2 regions of the Lysinibacillus sp. Ag94 genome follow, and region 1 is predicted to be linked to the other one. Evidence: riboswitches for the same ligand, from Rfam matches in the RefSeq annotation. Region 1 holds a riboswitch; the other holds the start of a gene.

What was found. Region 1 has a riboswitch for preQ1 ahead of queC (7-cyano-7-deazaguanine synthase QueC). Riboswitches for the same ligand answer to the same signal wherever they lie in the genome.
Region 2: linked by a shared signal. The riboswitch ahead of MY533_RS01580 (QueT transporter family protein) and the one ahead of queC (7-cyano-7-deazaguanine synthase QueC) in region 1 are both predicted to bind preQ1.

Annotation. Positions count from the first base shown of each region.
Region 1 covers NZ_CP096780.1:2,311,635-2,320,318, forward strand. The annotation lists gene MY533_RS10680 (leucine-rich repeat domain-containing protein) at 555-2,429, shown strand; PreQ1 riboswitch class I at 2,574-2,620, shown strand; gene queC (7-cyano-7-deazaguanine synthase QueC) at 2,837-3,496, shown strand; gene queD (6-carboxytetrahydropterin synthase QueD) at 3,500-3,973, shown strand; gene queE (7-carboxy-7-deazaguanine synthase QueE) at 3,966-4,694, shown strand; gene MY533_RS10700 (hypothetical protein) at 5,310-5,813, shown strand; gene bioW (6-carboxyhexanoate--CoA ligase) at 5,794-6,525, shown strand; gene bioF (8-amino-7-oxononanoate synthase) at 6,529-7,701, shown strand; gene MY533_RS10715 (transglutaminase family protein) at 7,828-8,682, opposite strand.
Region 2 covers NZ_CP096780.1:349,049-357,732, reverse strand. The annotation lists gene ilvA (threonine ammonia-lyase IlvA) at 1-675, shown strand, start outside; gene MY533_RS01610 (nuclease-related domain-containing protein) at 871-1,836, opposite strand; gene MY533_RS01605 (ABC transporter ATP-binding protein) at 1,960-2,754, opposite strand; gene MY533_RS01600 (ABC transporter permease) at 2,747-3,775, opposite strand; gene MY533_RS01595 (ABC transporter substrate-binding protein) at 4,136-5,158, opposite strand; gene MY533_RS01590 (hypothetical protein) at 5,726-5,980, shown strand; gene MY533_RS01585 (DUF1259 domain-containing protein) at 6,059-6,451, shown strand; PreQ1 riboswitch class I at 6,698-6,742, shown strand; gene MY533_RS01580 (QueT transporter family protein) at 6,749-7,231, shown strand; T-box leader at 7,315-7,515, shown strand; gene trpB (tryptophan synthase subunit beta) at 7,576-8,684, shown strand, end outside.

The DNA of each region.
Region 1 (8,684 bases):
TATTCGCATCGTTATAGAACTTTCTATAATGTTAGCTTTATAATGCGATTTGGATACCAATTCGTATGAAAATTGTTAAACAATTTTATATTGTTATTTTAAGTTTGTACTAGAAAACATATGGGCGACTTTTTTGTAAGTCTTAAGGTGGAAGATAATAGGTTCATCACCAAAAGTTGTGGAAGACATTTGTAAAACGTCTACTATGTAAATAGTTGACCTTCGTTCCGATTGGGCGACTCCTCGGGGATCAGTGATCTGACCCTGCAGCGCAGCGGATGTTTTCTGTGCGAAAGCGAAGCGACAGCAACAAATGTTTTCTGTGCGAAAGCGAAGCGTCAGCAACAAATGTTTTCTGTGCGAAAGCGAAGCGACAGCAACAAATGTTTATCTGTAGCGAAAGCGAAGCGACAGCTACAAAGCGCCCAGTCGGAACGGAAATCAACCACATGTTTTGGTGATGATCCAGATAATTAGTATTTAATAGAAATATTGACAATTATTTTTCGGACAACTAAGCTTAATTAAAAGTAGAGCTGGAGAGGAGATTGCCAGTGGAATTCATTAAATTAAATTGTCCGAATTGTAATGGGAAAATTGAATATAGAGAGGGACAATCATTCAAATGTCCTTTTTGTGAAACTGAAATAATGTTGAAAGAAAATAAAGTTTATTATGTTGATCAGACGATTAATAATTATTATGGTACAACTTCTGCGCATAAAGATACACGTCCAAAAACGAATTTAAAAGCGCTTTTAATAATACCGATTGTCTTCCTTTGTGTATTTCTTGGCTATTTTCTTTTGAGTGGCAATCAAACAGAATTTGGTAAACATAAGGAAATACCTATTCGGAAAATGCCAGAAAGCGAAGTTCTTTTATTCTTTTTAAAAGATATTTTTGATAAAGGTGAAGCAATGCCGTCTAAAGAAGAAATCGCAAGTGTCCGTTATTTGAAGGCATACTATTCTGAAGATCAATGGCATTTTGATTACAGTCTTGACGATCCGTTTACAAATAAGCAAGCCAAAATTTCTACCTATATTATTATGGATAAGCTATTAAATACACAAAAAATTGAACAAAAAGATTTTGAAGCCTTTACAGGTTTGACGGTATTGAATCTGATGGGGGATTATGAAATATCACAAAGTGAAAATGTAAGCTTCCGACATCTGGAAGGTTTAAAAAGTTATACAGGCCGCTTTAATGAATCATTTAGTAAAATTGCTGACTATTTTAGCGATAAGTCCAATGTTGTAGAGCTCTCTATTCAAATTCGAAGTAATGATGAACTTGCTTTACTATTACAATTTCCTAATCTTCAATCACTTGAAATTTCGTATCACACCGAGGAGGTTACAGATTTCCCACTGCTGAATAAACTGCCGTTAAAATCATTGTCTATAAAATTTGCCAACGATTTGAAGTGGTTGTCTTTATTAACTGATTTAGAGTCGTTAGCAATAGATTATAGTGAAGCAACAGATTTTAGCTCATTCTATTCACTGAATCAATTACAAAATTTGAAACTTACAGCGGTAAAAAACTTAAAAACGCTTGATTTTATACAAAACATGCCTAATTTACAAACGCTTGATCTTGAAAATATAGATATTACGAATGTAGAACGTCTTAGAAATAAGTCTTCATTGACAAAGTTGCGTTTAGCTTCTCTTTATAAATTAGAATTGCTTGATATCGTGAGTAGCCTGACTTCACTGACCGATTTATCGATAACTGGTTATAGTGGCCAAATAGCACCGATTGTAGCACCCCATTTAACAAAAGCGGAATTAAAAAATACTTTCTTATCCAAGTTAGAGGCACCTGCTTTAAAAGATTTAACTGTTGATATAAGTGGGGGACAGTCGTATTTGAATGGAGCTGAATTATTGAAATACCCACAGCTAGAACAACTTACAGCAATGGAGTCTGGCAATTTTATAGGTATCCGTTCTTTAAATCGTCTACCGAATCTGCAAACAATAAATTTAAAAGAGACCACTTTTTATGAAGAGACGAGTGAGTTATTCAATTTACAGCATGTAAAAACGTTAAATTGTAATGAGTGTAAGTTCCAATTTAATAGTCAAAATTCATTTAGCAACAACAAACTGGAACATTTAACTTTGAATAATGTATCCTTCCGAATAGATAATGGTGATTGGGTACATGAAGTTGATCAGGTAATGCCTTACTTTGTTGGTCTTACAGCTCTGCATTCATTCACTATCCAAGATAGTTCACTGCAATCATTGGGTTTTATGGAAAAGTGGCACCAAATTGAGGTGCTTCACTTGGAAAATAACGCTATTTCGAATGTAGAGCCATTAGTGAATTTGCCTAATTTAAAAAAGCTATATATTTTAGGAAATCAGGTGCAAAATAAATCTGTTCTAGACAATGGAATTATGATTTATTGAGGTAATATGACTATTTTGTGAATGAATTAAATCTCAGCAAAGTGTTTAGTGTACTATATAACAGTGGTTTTTCCAGAGAAGAAAAATACAATTGACGTTTCATACTATTTTTTGTATTATATTGAAAAGAATGCCCGGACTAGATCGGGAGAGGTTCATAGCAAATACCCTCTATAAAAAACTATGGAAACATGACAATATGCCATGTCCATATCGGACGTGGCTTTTTTTTATGTTTTTACTTATGTTTTAATAGAATGATTGGTAATGCCTCTCTTGAAAAGTGTTGGGAAACATTTTACAAGGAGGTTTTTTTATGTCTTGCCGAAGCTGGGATTGAATTGAACTTTTTGGTACTAAGGTACACAATATTCGTTAAAAAAATCGATATAAGGGAGTTTTTCTAGATGAAACAAGAAAAAGCAATTGTTGTATTTAGTGGAGGTCAGGACAGTACAACTTGTTTGTTCTGGGCAAAAGAACATTTTGAAGAAGTTGAGGCTGTTACTTTTGATTATGGTCAAAGGCATCGTCTTGAAATTGAATGTGCGAAGGAGATAGCACGGGAGCTCGGAGTTAAGCATCACATTCTAGATATGTCACTCCTGAATCAGCTTGCTCCGAATGCGTTGACACGACAAGACATAAAGGTAGTAGACGGAGAAAATGGTGAGCTTCCATCGACCTTTGTACCTGGTCGAAATCTTCTCTTTCTTTCATTTGCGGGCGTTTTAGCGAGTCAAGTAGGAGCTAAGCATATTGTCACTGGCGTTTGTGAAACGGATTTTAGCGGATATCCGGATTGCCGAGATGTTTTTATTAAATCCTTGAATGTAACATTAAATTTATCGATGGATGATTCCTTTGTGATTGATACACCGTTGATGTGGCTGAATAAGGCACAAACATGGGAGCTAGCTAATCAGTTTGGGGCACTTGAATTTATACGAGAAAGAACGCTGACTTGCTATAATGGTGTAATAGCAGATGGCTGTGGTGAATGCCCGGCATGTAAACTGCGAAATAAAGGGCTTGATGAGTATTTGAGCTTCAGGAAGGAGTCTTAAGGCATGTCAGAATTTATAATCGTCGATAAACTCCAAAAAATAGATGAAGATATTCACAGAAATCAATTAAACTATCATACAAAGCGTGTACTCATAAGCAAAGAATTTACTTTCGATGCGGCTCATCATTTACACAATTATGAGGGGAAATGTAAAAACCTGCACGGTCATACGTATCGCGTAGTATTAGGACTGAGTGGATACACAGATGAACGCGGTTTGGTGATTGATTTTGGCGATATAAAAGCAATATGGAAACAAAAAATAGAAATTCATTTAGATCACCGTTATTTAAATGAAACGCTTCCACCCATGAATACGACGGCAGAGAACATTGTTGTTTGGATTTACGAAAAATTGACTGAGGCCTTGCATGATGAACAAAGATATAACGGTGCGCGTGTAGAGTTTATCAGACTATATGAAACTCCGACAAGCTATGCAGAAGCTAGACGGGAGTGGATGGAAGTTGAGTAAGGTACCTGTTATCGAGATTTTTGGACCGACGATTCAAGGCGAGGGAATGGTCGTTGGCCAAAAGACTATGTTTGTGAGAACTGCAGGCTGTGATTATTCCTGTTCTTGGTGTGATTCATCGTTTACATGGGATGGTAGCGCAAAACATCTTATCGTCCAAATGACAGCACAAGAGATTTGGTCTGAGTTGAAACGCCTTGGAGGCAGTGGTTTTTCATTTGTCACGATATCAGGCGGCAATCCTGCACTCCATCAAAATTTGGAAGAACTCATTGCGATTTTAAAAGAAAACGACATAAAGATCGGGGTGGAAACACAGGGAAGTAGGTGGCAAAAATGGATGTATGAGATTGATGAACTGACAATCTCACCTAAGCCACCTAGTTCTGGAATGACCACAGACTATTCGGTGCTCTCTAATATGTTCGAAAAGCTTAAAAATCGCAACAGTAATCACCATATATCTCTAAAAGTAGTCGTTTTTAATCAAGAGGATTACGAATATGCTAAACAAATTCACCAACGATATCCAATGATTCCTTTTTATCTCCAAGTCGGTAATGATGATCTCACAACAACTGACAATTCTCAATTGATACTCCATTTGTTGGATAACTATCATGCGCTGATTGATAGAGTGATTAACGATGAGGAATTCAGAGATGTCAAAGTACTACCACAGTTGCATGCCCTCGTTTGGGGGAATAAAAGAGGTGTATAAATAGTGCGTCATTACAATAAATTGTATGGTGTTATCATTATTTATTTGACTACCATCAAATGCGTGTTGTAAAAACCTTCAAATCGAAAGGGAAAAGATTATAACTTGGGAAGGTGTGAGAGTATAGGTTAATTTGGCCTATACTTTTTTTGTACGCCCAACATGTATATAAGCGATAGAGTAAATAGTTGAATCGTGAAGGTAGCAGTAGACTTTACAGGAGTGGCGAGCATAATAGCATCGGCTAGCCATTGATGTAGCTGGGTTCTAGCCTAGCGAATCATGCGCGTAGAGGCTCCGTGTCAAGTTGTAATTATTCACACACTTGTAAAGAAACGTAGTTAATCAGCGAAAGTGTACATGTTTAGACGAGCAAAAATGTACAAGATTATTTTGACATTTACATGCGGAATGTGAAAAAAGTATCTAGTCTGAGGAACACGAACTTCATTGATCAATAACCAAACCGATTTTCACAAATAATAAAAATTCCTACCATTTTATCTACTTTCCTATCTCTATTTGTGTTAACTTATTATTAATAAGGGTTAACTCAAATAGAGAGAATAGGAGGCAATGACATCAATTATTTAAAAAGTAAGATGGAGGAATAAAATGATTCGAAAGTTTTCTACATATGATCTTGCGCAGATTTCATTGCTAGCTTGTCTTATTATCGTTACAGGCATGTTTAAAATTCCAACAGGTTTTCCTGGGTCTGACTTTCAATTATCAGCACCTATTGCCGTTGCGATTGCAGCGGTATTTGGATTTAAGCGATATTTTCTAGCGGGGATCATTGCAAGTTTAATCTTATTTTTACTAGGTATACACTCGATCTTAAATGTGGAGATCTCCTTTATTTTTCGATTGACTGTTGGCCTACTTATTGTATTATTTGGGACTTCAATTCCGGTACTTGTTTTGGCAGGCCCAATTGGCACAACGATTGCTAGATTTGGTTTGGCTTTTACGTTAGGAACTCCATTGTTACCGTTAGTAGTTTTGGCTATTCCAGGTATGGTAATCACAGCTGTTAGTGTTTATCCTATAACGAAAATATTACAGACAATAAATAGGAAAGTAGCAGGTAATGATCATGTTAAAAACGTGTTATAGCATTCGAATGCGTGCGGCAGAGAGAAGCTCTGAACTAGGGGAAAAGCATATATCTGGTGGTGAACGGATAGGTAGTAAATCTCAGATAGAGCCAATTGTAAAGCAGTTATTGAACAAAGCAAGTAATCATTCGCGTGGAGATGCTGACTTTATACAAATTACCGTTGAAAAAATTGCACATGATCACATACAGTATTTGCCGCCTTTAGAAATTACAACTGTTGAGGCCGGTTCAATTGAAAAGGCCCATAGTGAGGCAAGAAAGATACTAACCTCCTTAGGTGTTTCGGAGCATGCATTGACTGTTGCTTTTCACCAACTTAATAGTCATCAAAACCTCCGTGGCGCAATTATTTTAAATAGTAAAACCGGCTTACGGCTTGACGATCGGGGGGAGAAGGGTGTTCGAGTATCACGAATCGATTGGCAAGACGGTAATTGGGAGCTGAATGAGCGTGTCCGTGAAGCGTTGGCTCTGGCGACGAAAGTGGCAAATTCTCCGTTTACAATCGCAGAATTATGTTGGTCTGATGATCCAGATTACGTCACTGGATATGTAAGTAATCGTGCCATTGGTTATGTCAGAATTACACCGTTAAAAAGGGAAGGCTGCGAGAGCGGAGGGCGCATTTATTTTGTGTCAGATGAGGTTGAACTAGCATCTTTTATAGACTATTTAGAAAGCGTACCGGTTCTCATTAGGAGGGATTAAAAAATGGATCAGCGGTTACAGCAGGAACTACAATTAATAGAAGAGCAAGGATTGACAAGAAAGTTACGTTCGTTTTCAAATGGCAATGAGAGCGAGATCATCATGAATGGTAAGAGATTTTTGCTTTTTTCATCTAATAACTATTTAGGTCTTGCAACAGATTTTCGATTGAGAAAGAAAGCATTTGAAGGTATTAGTAAATACGGTACAGGGGCAGGTGGTTCGCGATTAACAACTGGAAATTTCGTCATTCATGAACAGCTTGAATGTGAAATTGCGGATTTGAAAAAGACTGAAGCCGCCATTGTATTCAGCAGTGGTTATTTAGCGAATATTGGTGTGATTTCGAGTGTGATGAAGGCAGGGGATATGATTTTTTCTGATGCTTGGAATCATGCCAGTATAATAGATGGTTGTCGACTTAGTACAGCAAAGACAATTGTTTATGAACATGCGGATATGGTAGATTTAGAGCATAAATTAAGGAAATCACATGGAGATGGAAAGAAGTTTATTGTGACAGATGGCGTCTTTAGTATGGATGGTGATATCGCTCCACTTCCCGAAATAGTTGCACTAGCAAAGAAATACAATGCTTACATAATGATTGATGATGCGCATGCGACAGGTGTTTTAGGAAATGATGGCCGTGGTACTGCCGATTATTTTGGATTGAAAGATGACATTGATTTGACAGTTGGCACGTTGAGTAAAGCGATTGGTGCAGAGGGTGGCTTTGTAGCGACGTCGTCCATTGCGAAGAACTATTTACTGAATAGCGCTAGATCTTTTATTTTCCAAACAGCTTTATCTCCAAGTGCGATTGAAGCAGCAAGAGAAGGAATTTCCATTATTCAGCATGAGCCCGAACGAAGGGAGCAATTGCTGAATAATGCTAAGTATTTACGTCAAAAATTGGTGGAATCGGGTTTTGTAGTTAAAGGAGGGGAAACGCCAATTATATCTCTTCTTATCGGTGATGCCCATGAAGCTATGCAATTTTCTGAGAAACTAATGGATGAAGGTGTTTTTATTCCAGCGATTCGACCACCAACTGTGCCAAAAGGGTCGAGCCGGTTGCGGATTACAGTGATGGCTTCACATACAATGGAGCAGCTCGATACAGTCCTCATTAAAATGAGGAAAATAGGAAAAGAAATGGGTATTGTATCGTGATCAAAAATGATACCTAGATAAATTCTTTTGATATACTGCAAAATTCAAGATTAAAATCATCTTACTAAAACCCCTGATTCTTCTGTTTGGCGTAGAAAAATCAGGGGTTTAATTTATATCGTTTTATTATAAATGATTCAATGCTTTGACGCTCACTTTAACTGTTAAATTATGCTTTCCACCTGAATAAACGCCTTCAACAGGACTTATATCGGAATAATCACGGCCAATGCATAAAATAATGTGATTTTCTAACACTTCTACATTATTAGTTGGATCGAGACCAATCCAGCCGATTCCTGGTATCATGACTTCCACCCAAGCGTGGGTTGCAATATCACCGATCAAGGCGGAGTTTTCGTCCACATATAAATAACCGCTAACATAGCGTGCTGGAATTCCTTTAGCTCTTAGCACGGCAAGCATGACATGTGTGAAATCCTGGCAAACACCTCGCTTAAGGGAAAAGGCTTCGCTTGCAGTTGTCGTAACATCGGTTGCACCTGGAACGTATTCAAAAGTCGAGTATAAATATTGCATTAAATTTAATGAAAATAATACAGGATTTTCAGCATGACCAATTGCATGATAAACTTCCTCTAACTGATTTTCTGTCATAAACGTAAAATGTGTAAACTTTAAATAGGGCAAATAATGCTCATAAAACAGTTTCGAGTGAAAAATTGTCTGCATTTCTGGTGAATATTGAATGCGATGAATAAATGGTGCACGTTGAATGCTAACAATAGAGGTCGTTTGAATTTCTAGCTCTTGATGCTGCTCAGGTATATAAAATGTGCCAACCGTATTGCCCCATATATCTGTATGCTCACGCGTTAAAGATGAAGGAGTGATGGCAATTCGATAGGATAGTAAGCGCTGACGCTCATCGCCCCTTGGTTTTAAGCGGATTGTATTTAAGCTTTGATCGACTTCAGACTCATATTGAAAAATATTTGTATGTTGAATTTCAAATTTCATTG
Region 2 (8,684 bases), 2.0 Mb from region 1:
TCTGCCTATGTGAAAAACCTTTCCCCTAAAAGCAAAATTATCGGTGTTGAGCCTACCGGGGCGGGCAGTATGAAGGCTGCTTTTGCAGAAGGCGGTGCAGTGGCACTTGATTGGATTGACAAATTTGTAGACGGTGCTGCGGTAAAGTGTGTCGGTAACCACACATATGACGTTTGTCGTCGCTACTTAGACGATATCGTACTAGTACCTGAAGGAAAAGTATGTACAACGATTTTAAATCTTTACAATAAACATGCTATTATCGCAGAGCCTGCTGGAGCATTATCAGTAGCAGCACTCGACTCCTACAAAGAGGAAATTAAAGGGAAATCAGTCGTTATCATCATTAGTGGTGGTAATAATGACATCGATCGTATGCAGGAGATTAAAGAAAAGTCTTTAATTCACGAAGGCTTACTTTACTACTTCATCGTTAGTTTCCCACAACGTGCAGGCGCACTTCGCCAATTCCTTACAAGTGTGCTAGGTCCAAATGATGACATTACAACTTTCGAATATACAAAGAAAAACAACAAAGAAAGTGGTCCTGCCCTAGTCGGTATCGAACTTGGCAATCGTGAAGACTTCGAAGGATTACTCGTTCGCATGGATGAATTCGGCTTCAAATACAAAGAAGTAAACAACGACATTCAACTATTTGGCTTACTCGTCTAACATAGAGAGTCACACTACTTGCGTGAGTGTGGCTTTTTTGCGGGAATAAAAGGTTTATCGAAACTTTTTTGAGATTTATCGAGACTTTTTTGAGATTTATCGAAACTTTTATCTTGTTTATCGAAACTTTTCAGACGTTTATCGACATCTATCTTATAAGCGACACTATCTGACCGCACCGATAGTTTACGTCGCTTACATTTCATCTAACAATTTCGCAGGAATTATATATTTTCTATTTTTCTTTTCACCTATCGCTTCAAATTTTAACTTTTTCAATAAATAATAAACCGCCTTCTCTGAGTCAATATCAAAAAAATTACGAAACTGAGCATTTGTAATATTGTTGCTTATCATTAATCGAAAATCATGTAATGCGATTAGCATCGATTGATTATCAATCGATTGGCAATTGCTACAATGCCATTTCCCATGGATGTAACGTAGAACATGGTCAAAATGACAATGAGAGCATAGTGCACCTTTCTTTAATTCACCCACTTTAATATCTAGAGTCCATTGAATTGGTTTGTGCCTCGTTAAAATATGCGCCGATAATTCTCTCAAATCTTTTTCGCTTAGACAGACTTGTTGATGCTGCTTGAACAGTTTATATATCCTTTCTGCCAAACCACTTACATGAATAATTGGCTGCGACAAGAAAGTCGGCGTCATAATCATATTCGGATTTGCAGAAATGACTATATATTCAATCGGTATATGATGACCGCTCATTTGAAATAGCCGACGCAAAAACCTAGCATGGCGCTTCACTTGATCAAAGGGATTGCGAAAGCCATCTACTCTGCCATTAGAAGTAATTCGAATAAATTGATGGTTACCTTCCATATATTCTACACGCCCAACGATATTTTTGATTTCCACTATTAAAATAAAATTCTGCGACATCAACAATGTATCCATTTGATGTATGGATCCACCTTCATCCTTAAGCGCAACATCGTGTAATAAATAATGCGTTTGCTCTAAATAAATACTTTGCCATTCTCGATCTACTCGTTGCTCACCTGCATACCCTGCTCTTGTTCTATTGAGCAAATCTTGATAGTAAGTAGTTTGTGGGTGAGATTTCGGTAATCGCCTTTCAAGCATTTCTAATGTGAGTTGTTTTGATGAAACTTCGCGCTTTTTGAGTAACATATTTTCACCTCCTTTAGTTAGATTATAATGCACTTTATCGAAAGAGTTTGCTTATTTATCGAGAATTTTATCGACATCCAACGAAAAAACGCCCACACCTATGTATGAGCGTTTTATCATAAATTATCCTAGTAGCGCACGGTCTGAATTCATTTTCTCTCCGCGGATGCGTTCGAACTCTGCCATTAAATCTGGGATGGTTAATTCATGCTTACGATCCTCGCCGACCTCTAAAATAATTTGACCTTTATCCATCATAATCAGTCGATTTCCTAAATCTAATGCCTGTTGCATATTGTGCGTGACCATTAATGTCGTTAAGTTGTCTTTCTCAACTAAATATTTCGTAATACGTGTGATTAACTCTGCACGAGATGGGTCAAGTGCCGCAGTATGCTCGTCTAGCAATAAAATCGAAGGCTTCGTAAATGTTGCCATTAAAAGTGACAAAGCTTGACGCTCCCCTCCCGAAAGTAAGCCCACTTTTGCAGACAATCGATTTTCAAGATTTAAACCCAACATCTCTAACGATTCCTTGAAAAATTCACGACGCTTTTTATCAACACCGAAGCGCATGCCTCTACTCTTATTACGTGAGTAAGCTAATGCTAAATTTTCCTCAATCGTCATTGTTGGCGCTGTACCAGCCATCGGATCCTGGAATACTCGACCGATAAAGTGGGAACGTTTATATTCTGGCAAAGTAGTAACCTCATTCTGATCAATTGATACCGTGCCAAAGTCTGGTGTTAGCGCGCCAGAAATCATATTCATCATGGTCGATTTACCAGCACCATTACTGCCGATAATTGTGACGAAATCCCCTGGCTTCAAATGCAAATTAATTTCTGCGAGTGCAATTTTTTCATCAGGCGTACCTTCATTAAAAATCTTATTAATGCCGTTTAATTTAAGCAAGGCGCTTCCCTCCCTGCTCAACCGTCTTTACGTGTGTTCTCTCTGCTGCACGCTTCACCTTTCGTTTTCGTTCCTTACCCTTATTGATAAATTGCGGTAAAACTAACGCTATAATAACAATGATAGCCGTTATTAATTTCATATCGCCTGAATCAAGGAAATCTACTCGTAATGCTAATGCTAAAATAATGCGGTAAATGATCGCTCCAGCAATGACAGCGAAAGTTGTGCGCATAATCGTTTTTGTACCGAAAATTGCTTCACCGATAATAACAGATGCAAGACCAATCACAATCATTCCAATCCCCATACTGACATCTGAGAACTTTGAATATTGAGCGATTAAAGCTCCAGAAAATGCCACAAGTGCATTAGAAAGTCCTAGCCCTAAAATTATAAGTGTATCTGTATTTGCCGAGAAGCTACGAATCATGCGCTTATTATCACCGGTTGCTCGAATAGCCAATCCAACCTCTGTTTTTAAGAACCAGTCTGCAATGAACTTAATGATAATCGTAATGATTAAAACTACGATTATCGTACTCCATGTTGAAGGTAGTTGCTGAACGCCGAGGCCTTTTAATAGGTTATTTAAAGCAGTATCGATTCCCAAATTACTCCAAAACGCTTGAAACTTTGAAAATAAAGTCTCTGAATTTAATAGTGGAATATTCGGACGACCTATCGTATTTTCTGCTGTTGATCCCATAATGCGTAGGTTAATAGAATACAAAGCAATCATCATTAAAATTCCCGATAATAGAGGATTAATCTTTCCTTTTGTGTGAAGAATTCCTGTCATACATCCAGCAATAAATCCAGCAACAATTGCCACCAAAGTTGCTAAGATTGGGTGGTAGCCAAGCATAATCATTGTCGCTGCTGTAGCTGCCCCTGTTACAAAGCTTCCATCAACCGTTAAGTCTGGAAAATCTAACACACGGAATGTTAAATACACACCAAGTGCCATAATTGCATAGATGATCCCTTGCTCCATCGCGCCAAATATAGCTAAAAACATAGTTCATCATCTCCTAATAATTTCTTAATAAATATAATTTCGCTCAACACCATAACTTGAAATTGATTTCTGGGGCGCCCGATAAGCCTTCGTTCCTCTATCGCTACTTCCTAAGAGTCGCCTAGCCTTACTCCAATCAATTTTCAATATGAACCATCATTTTTAGTATTCTAATAAGATGAAACTAGAAAGGATTACCCCACCATAATTGGGATTAATGCAATGTACTCTATTCGCTCGTAACTATATATAGCGCTAATCCTTCCTCATAATGACTTCATTTTTTATTCTAAAAAGTAGATAAAGCGGGGGCAGTTTTCGTTCTCCCCCGCTTCGTTCCATAAGATAATCATGTCGTCATTACTTTTCTAACAGCTCTGCACCCCAAGAATCCTTCATTTTGATCCCTAAATCATCCGCTACTTTTTTATTGATTAATAGTTTTAATTTTTGTGGGTATTGCGCTGGTATATCAGCAGGTGTTGCTTCACCTTTTAGAATCTTCACAGCCATTTGCCCCGCCTCATAACCGATGTCATAATATTCAAAACCATATGCAGCTAAGCCACCACGTGCTACAGAGTCAAGCTCTCCTACAACTAGTGGTAATTTATTAGAGTTTGCTACATCAATTACTGACTCAAGTGCCGAAACTACTGTATTATCAGTAATGATATAGAATGCATCCGCTTTACCGATTAATGATTCAGCAGCTTGTTTTACTTCTGCAGAAGTTGCCGCAGATGCCTCAACTACTGTTAGGCCTTGCTCAGCCATAACTTTTTTCACTTCTTTTACTTGTGCTACTGAGTTTTGCTCACCAGCGTTGTAAACCATACCTACTTTTTTCGCACCTAGTTCCTTTAAGAATGCTACTGTTTTTGAAATAGTATCAGGATGTAAATCAATCGTTCCTGTTACGTTTTTTCCTGGCTTCTCCATAGATTCAATGAGCTGTGCGCCAACAGCATCCGTTACAGAAGTGAAGACAATCGGAATATCACTAGTAGCTGTCGCCGCCGCTTGTGCTGATGGTGTAGAGTTAGCAAAGATTAAATCTACGTTGGCACTTACTAGATTGTTTGCAATCGTCGTATTAAGACTATTATCTCCTTGCGCTATTTGCGGATCGTATTCAACTTTTAAGCCAGATTCTTCAATTGCTTTTTTGAAACCTTCAGTTGCAGCATTTAAAGATGGATGCTCAACAATTTGAGTAATCCCAATTTTAAATGTTTTGTCATCTGCATTGCTGCTCTCACTTGCATTATTCTTGTCGTTCTCTTTTGAGTCTGATGAACTAGATCCACTGTTGCCACAAGCAGCAAGCATTAAAACTAATCCAAATAACAGGAACGAAAGCTTTCTTAAATTGCTTTTCACAAATAATCCCCCCAATATTATCTCTAATATTTATCACACTTTATCCAAACAAAGTGTGAACTTATCGCTATATTATCGTTATTATATAGGTTCGTCAACAACATTATGAATGTTCTGACTATTAAACTTCACAAAATATTTTATTTTTTCACTTAATTTGTCACTTTAAACCGCTAAACTACACTATTTCTATAAATTGATTTCTTTTTCTAATATAACAAAAGTTTTATTGACAAATTTCGCGAAGTTATTTTTCTGCTATTGATTTTTCAAGTAATTTATATAAAACCTAAAAACCCGACATTCCCCAAAATAAATGTCAGGCAGTCAAATTATTATATTTATTCACTATTACTTCTACAAGGTATCTACTTATTTTGGAAGCATACGTGCGTTTGAGCAACACCTTGGATGGCAGAATAAAATTAACATTCGAGTTCACTATTCTCCCTTAATGTTTACATTTGGCCACTAACAAGATTGATCTACATATTTCAGTCTCCTTTTTTACACTTAATGCATATGATGCAAATAAGACGAATGCTGCTTTCTAAAAGGAGGAATACCATGAACAATGAAGAAACCAATTTAAATCAACCTTCTTATTCACAAGAGAAACAAAATGCAAATATAGAGGATATTGACACAATCATCTCTAATCTTTGTGACAGTCTATTTGCATTTTCTCTAGATTTTGCCTTAAATGCCTTGGAATATACAAAAGATTTAGATGGAGAACTAGAATATACAGATGAATTCAAAAAACAACTTGACGATATCATTTTTGAAATAGGAGAAATTAAAAATGTTTTAGATGAATAAATCCCAACGAGAGACCTCCTACTTCTTTAGCACCAAGGCATCCTCAGAATAGAAGTTTAAAAAAGCAGAGGTGTCTAAATGCAAAGCTTTCAAGATATGTGTACAAAATTTGCTCAGATTGCCAACGGAAAAGCTTCTATGGAACATGGTGTATGTTCCGTAAAACTTAATCGAAATCTTACTGTTACGATTCAAGGTCGCCCAAGTCGTAGTGCACTTCATGCTGGAATAACGTTCGAATCACTCGATATATATGGAAATGCACTTAACTTAGGAGAAGTTGTAGTACTTCAAGAAGAATTAACACCATTTGTTAAGGTACTTGCAGAAAATAATTTAATTATTAGTGCCGTCCATAATCACTGGATATATTCAGATCCAGTAATTTTATACGTTCATTTTCAATCAATAGAGCCCCCATTAATCTTCGCCCAAAAATTTGCTCAAGCATTTCGTGTTTTAAAAAGATAACTCTACCTGTTAAAAGAACTGCTTAGAACAGTTCTTTTTACTATGACTGTTTTTAATGTTCACGGTTGCTTCTCAGCTATAGTTCAGTTTCATTCATTCCATCTGTAATGAAGCAACTGTACAAGCCCTCTTCTTATGAGCACAACGAACAAGGGTTAAATATTACCTTTAGCACTATGAATTTCTGCGTTTTTTTTACTCATTGCTATTTACAAATAAGCATGAACATTGATATGATTGCATTTGCTTCACGTGGTTCGTAACCATCCCACGCAAAAAAACTAAGGAGAAATGTATATGAAAGTGAAATTTTTAACAACGAGTGGCATAATTGCAGCTCTTTACATCGCTATTACATTGTTAGTCGCCCCATTTGGCTTTACAGAGGTGCAGTTCCGTCTATCAGAAATGTTTAATCATTTAGTTGCGTTTAATCCACGCTTTGCCTTCGGAATCATTATTGGTGTATTTATCTCCAATCTATTTTCACCAAACGGCATTATCGATTTGTATTTTGGTGTAGCCCATTCGATGATTACTCTTGGATTGTTCATTCTTATTTGTAAATTTGTTAAAAATATTTGGGCACGTTTAGTCATTAATACATTATTATTTACTTGCACAATGTTCATCATTGCTTTTGAATTGAACATTGCACTAGAATTACCATTCTTCTGGACATGGTTAACTGTTGCTACAGGTGAATTTATTGTCTTAGCGGTCGGTGCACCGATTATGTATACATTGAATAAACGCTTAAACTTCAAAAATTTAATTTAACTGACGGATCTTAATAGATTCGTCTTTTTTTATTTTCTTGTTATTCTTGACAATATTCCGAAAATACTTTACAATTCTTTTCAATAAATGCTAAGAAAAAGAATAGTAGCAAGCGGGCGTACTTAAAGAGAGCTGATGGTTGGTGCAAATCAGTAGTACGTACTTGCGAATGGGCTTTGGAGCAGCCTCATCAAATGTGAGGACGAATTTACTCCCCGTTACCGGAGTACGAAAGCGCGCAATATATGCGAATGAAGGTGGCACCACGGTTACTCGTCCTTTTTACAGAAGGATTGTAGTGACTTTTTTTTATGGAAAAATTAGAAAAGAGGAGTCGAGAGAAGATGAGTATAGTAGTAGAGAAAAAAGGATATTTCGGTGAATTTGGTGGTAGCTTTGTTCCTGCTGAACTTCAAAATGTATTAAATATTTTAGATGAAAACTTCCAAAAATATAAAGACGATGAAGACTTTAAGAAAGAGCTAGATTATTATTTCCATGAATATATTGGGCGCAAATCACCACTTTATTTTGCTGAAAATTTAACAAAACAATTAGGCGGCGCAAAAATTTATTTAAAGCGTGAAGATCTTAACCATACAGGTTCACATAAAATTAATAACGTCCTTGGACAGATTTTATTAGCAAAGCGCATGGGTGCTAATCGTGTGATTGCCGAAACAGGTGCGGGTCAGCATGGTGTAGCAACAGCAACGGCTTGTGCAATGTTCGGAATGGATTGCACCATTTATATGGGTTTAAAGGATACAAAGCGTCAAGCATTAAACGTCTTCCGTATGGAGCTTCTTGGTGCAAAGGTAGTAGCTGTTGATAAAGGACAAGGGCGATTAAAGGATGCTGTAGATGAAGCATTTGCTGATTTAGTGGAAAACTATGAGACGACTTTTTATTTACTAGGTTCTGCTGTAGGACCTCACCCATTCCCTTCAATGGTCAAGCATTTCCAATCAGTCATTAGCCGTGAAAGTCGTGAACAAATTATAGAAAAAGAAGGCAAGCTACCAGCAGCAGTACTTGCTTGTGTCGGTGGCGGCAGTAATGCGATCGGTGCGTTTGCGGAATATATTGCAGATGAAAATGTTCGCCTCATCGGCATTGAACCCGATAAGGCCGCTACATTAAATGAAGGAACACCCGGTGAATTACACGGTTTCAAATGTTTAGTACTGCAAGATGCAGAAGGCAATCCACTACCAACGTATTCAATTGCTGCTGGACTAGATTATCCTGGAGCTGGTCCAGAGCATAGCTATTTAAAAACTATTGGTCGTGGAGAATATGTAACGGTGACGAATGAAGAAGTGCTTGAAGCATTCCAAGTGCTGTCAAAGGTTGAAGGAATTATTCCGGCACTAGAAAGCTCCCACGCAGTTGCTCACGCACTAAAACTTGCGCCAACATTATCACCGGAAGAGAGTATTATTATCAATAT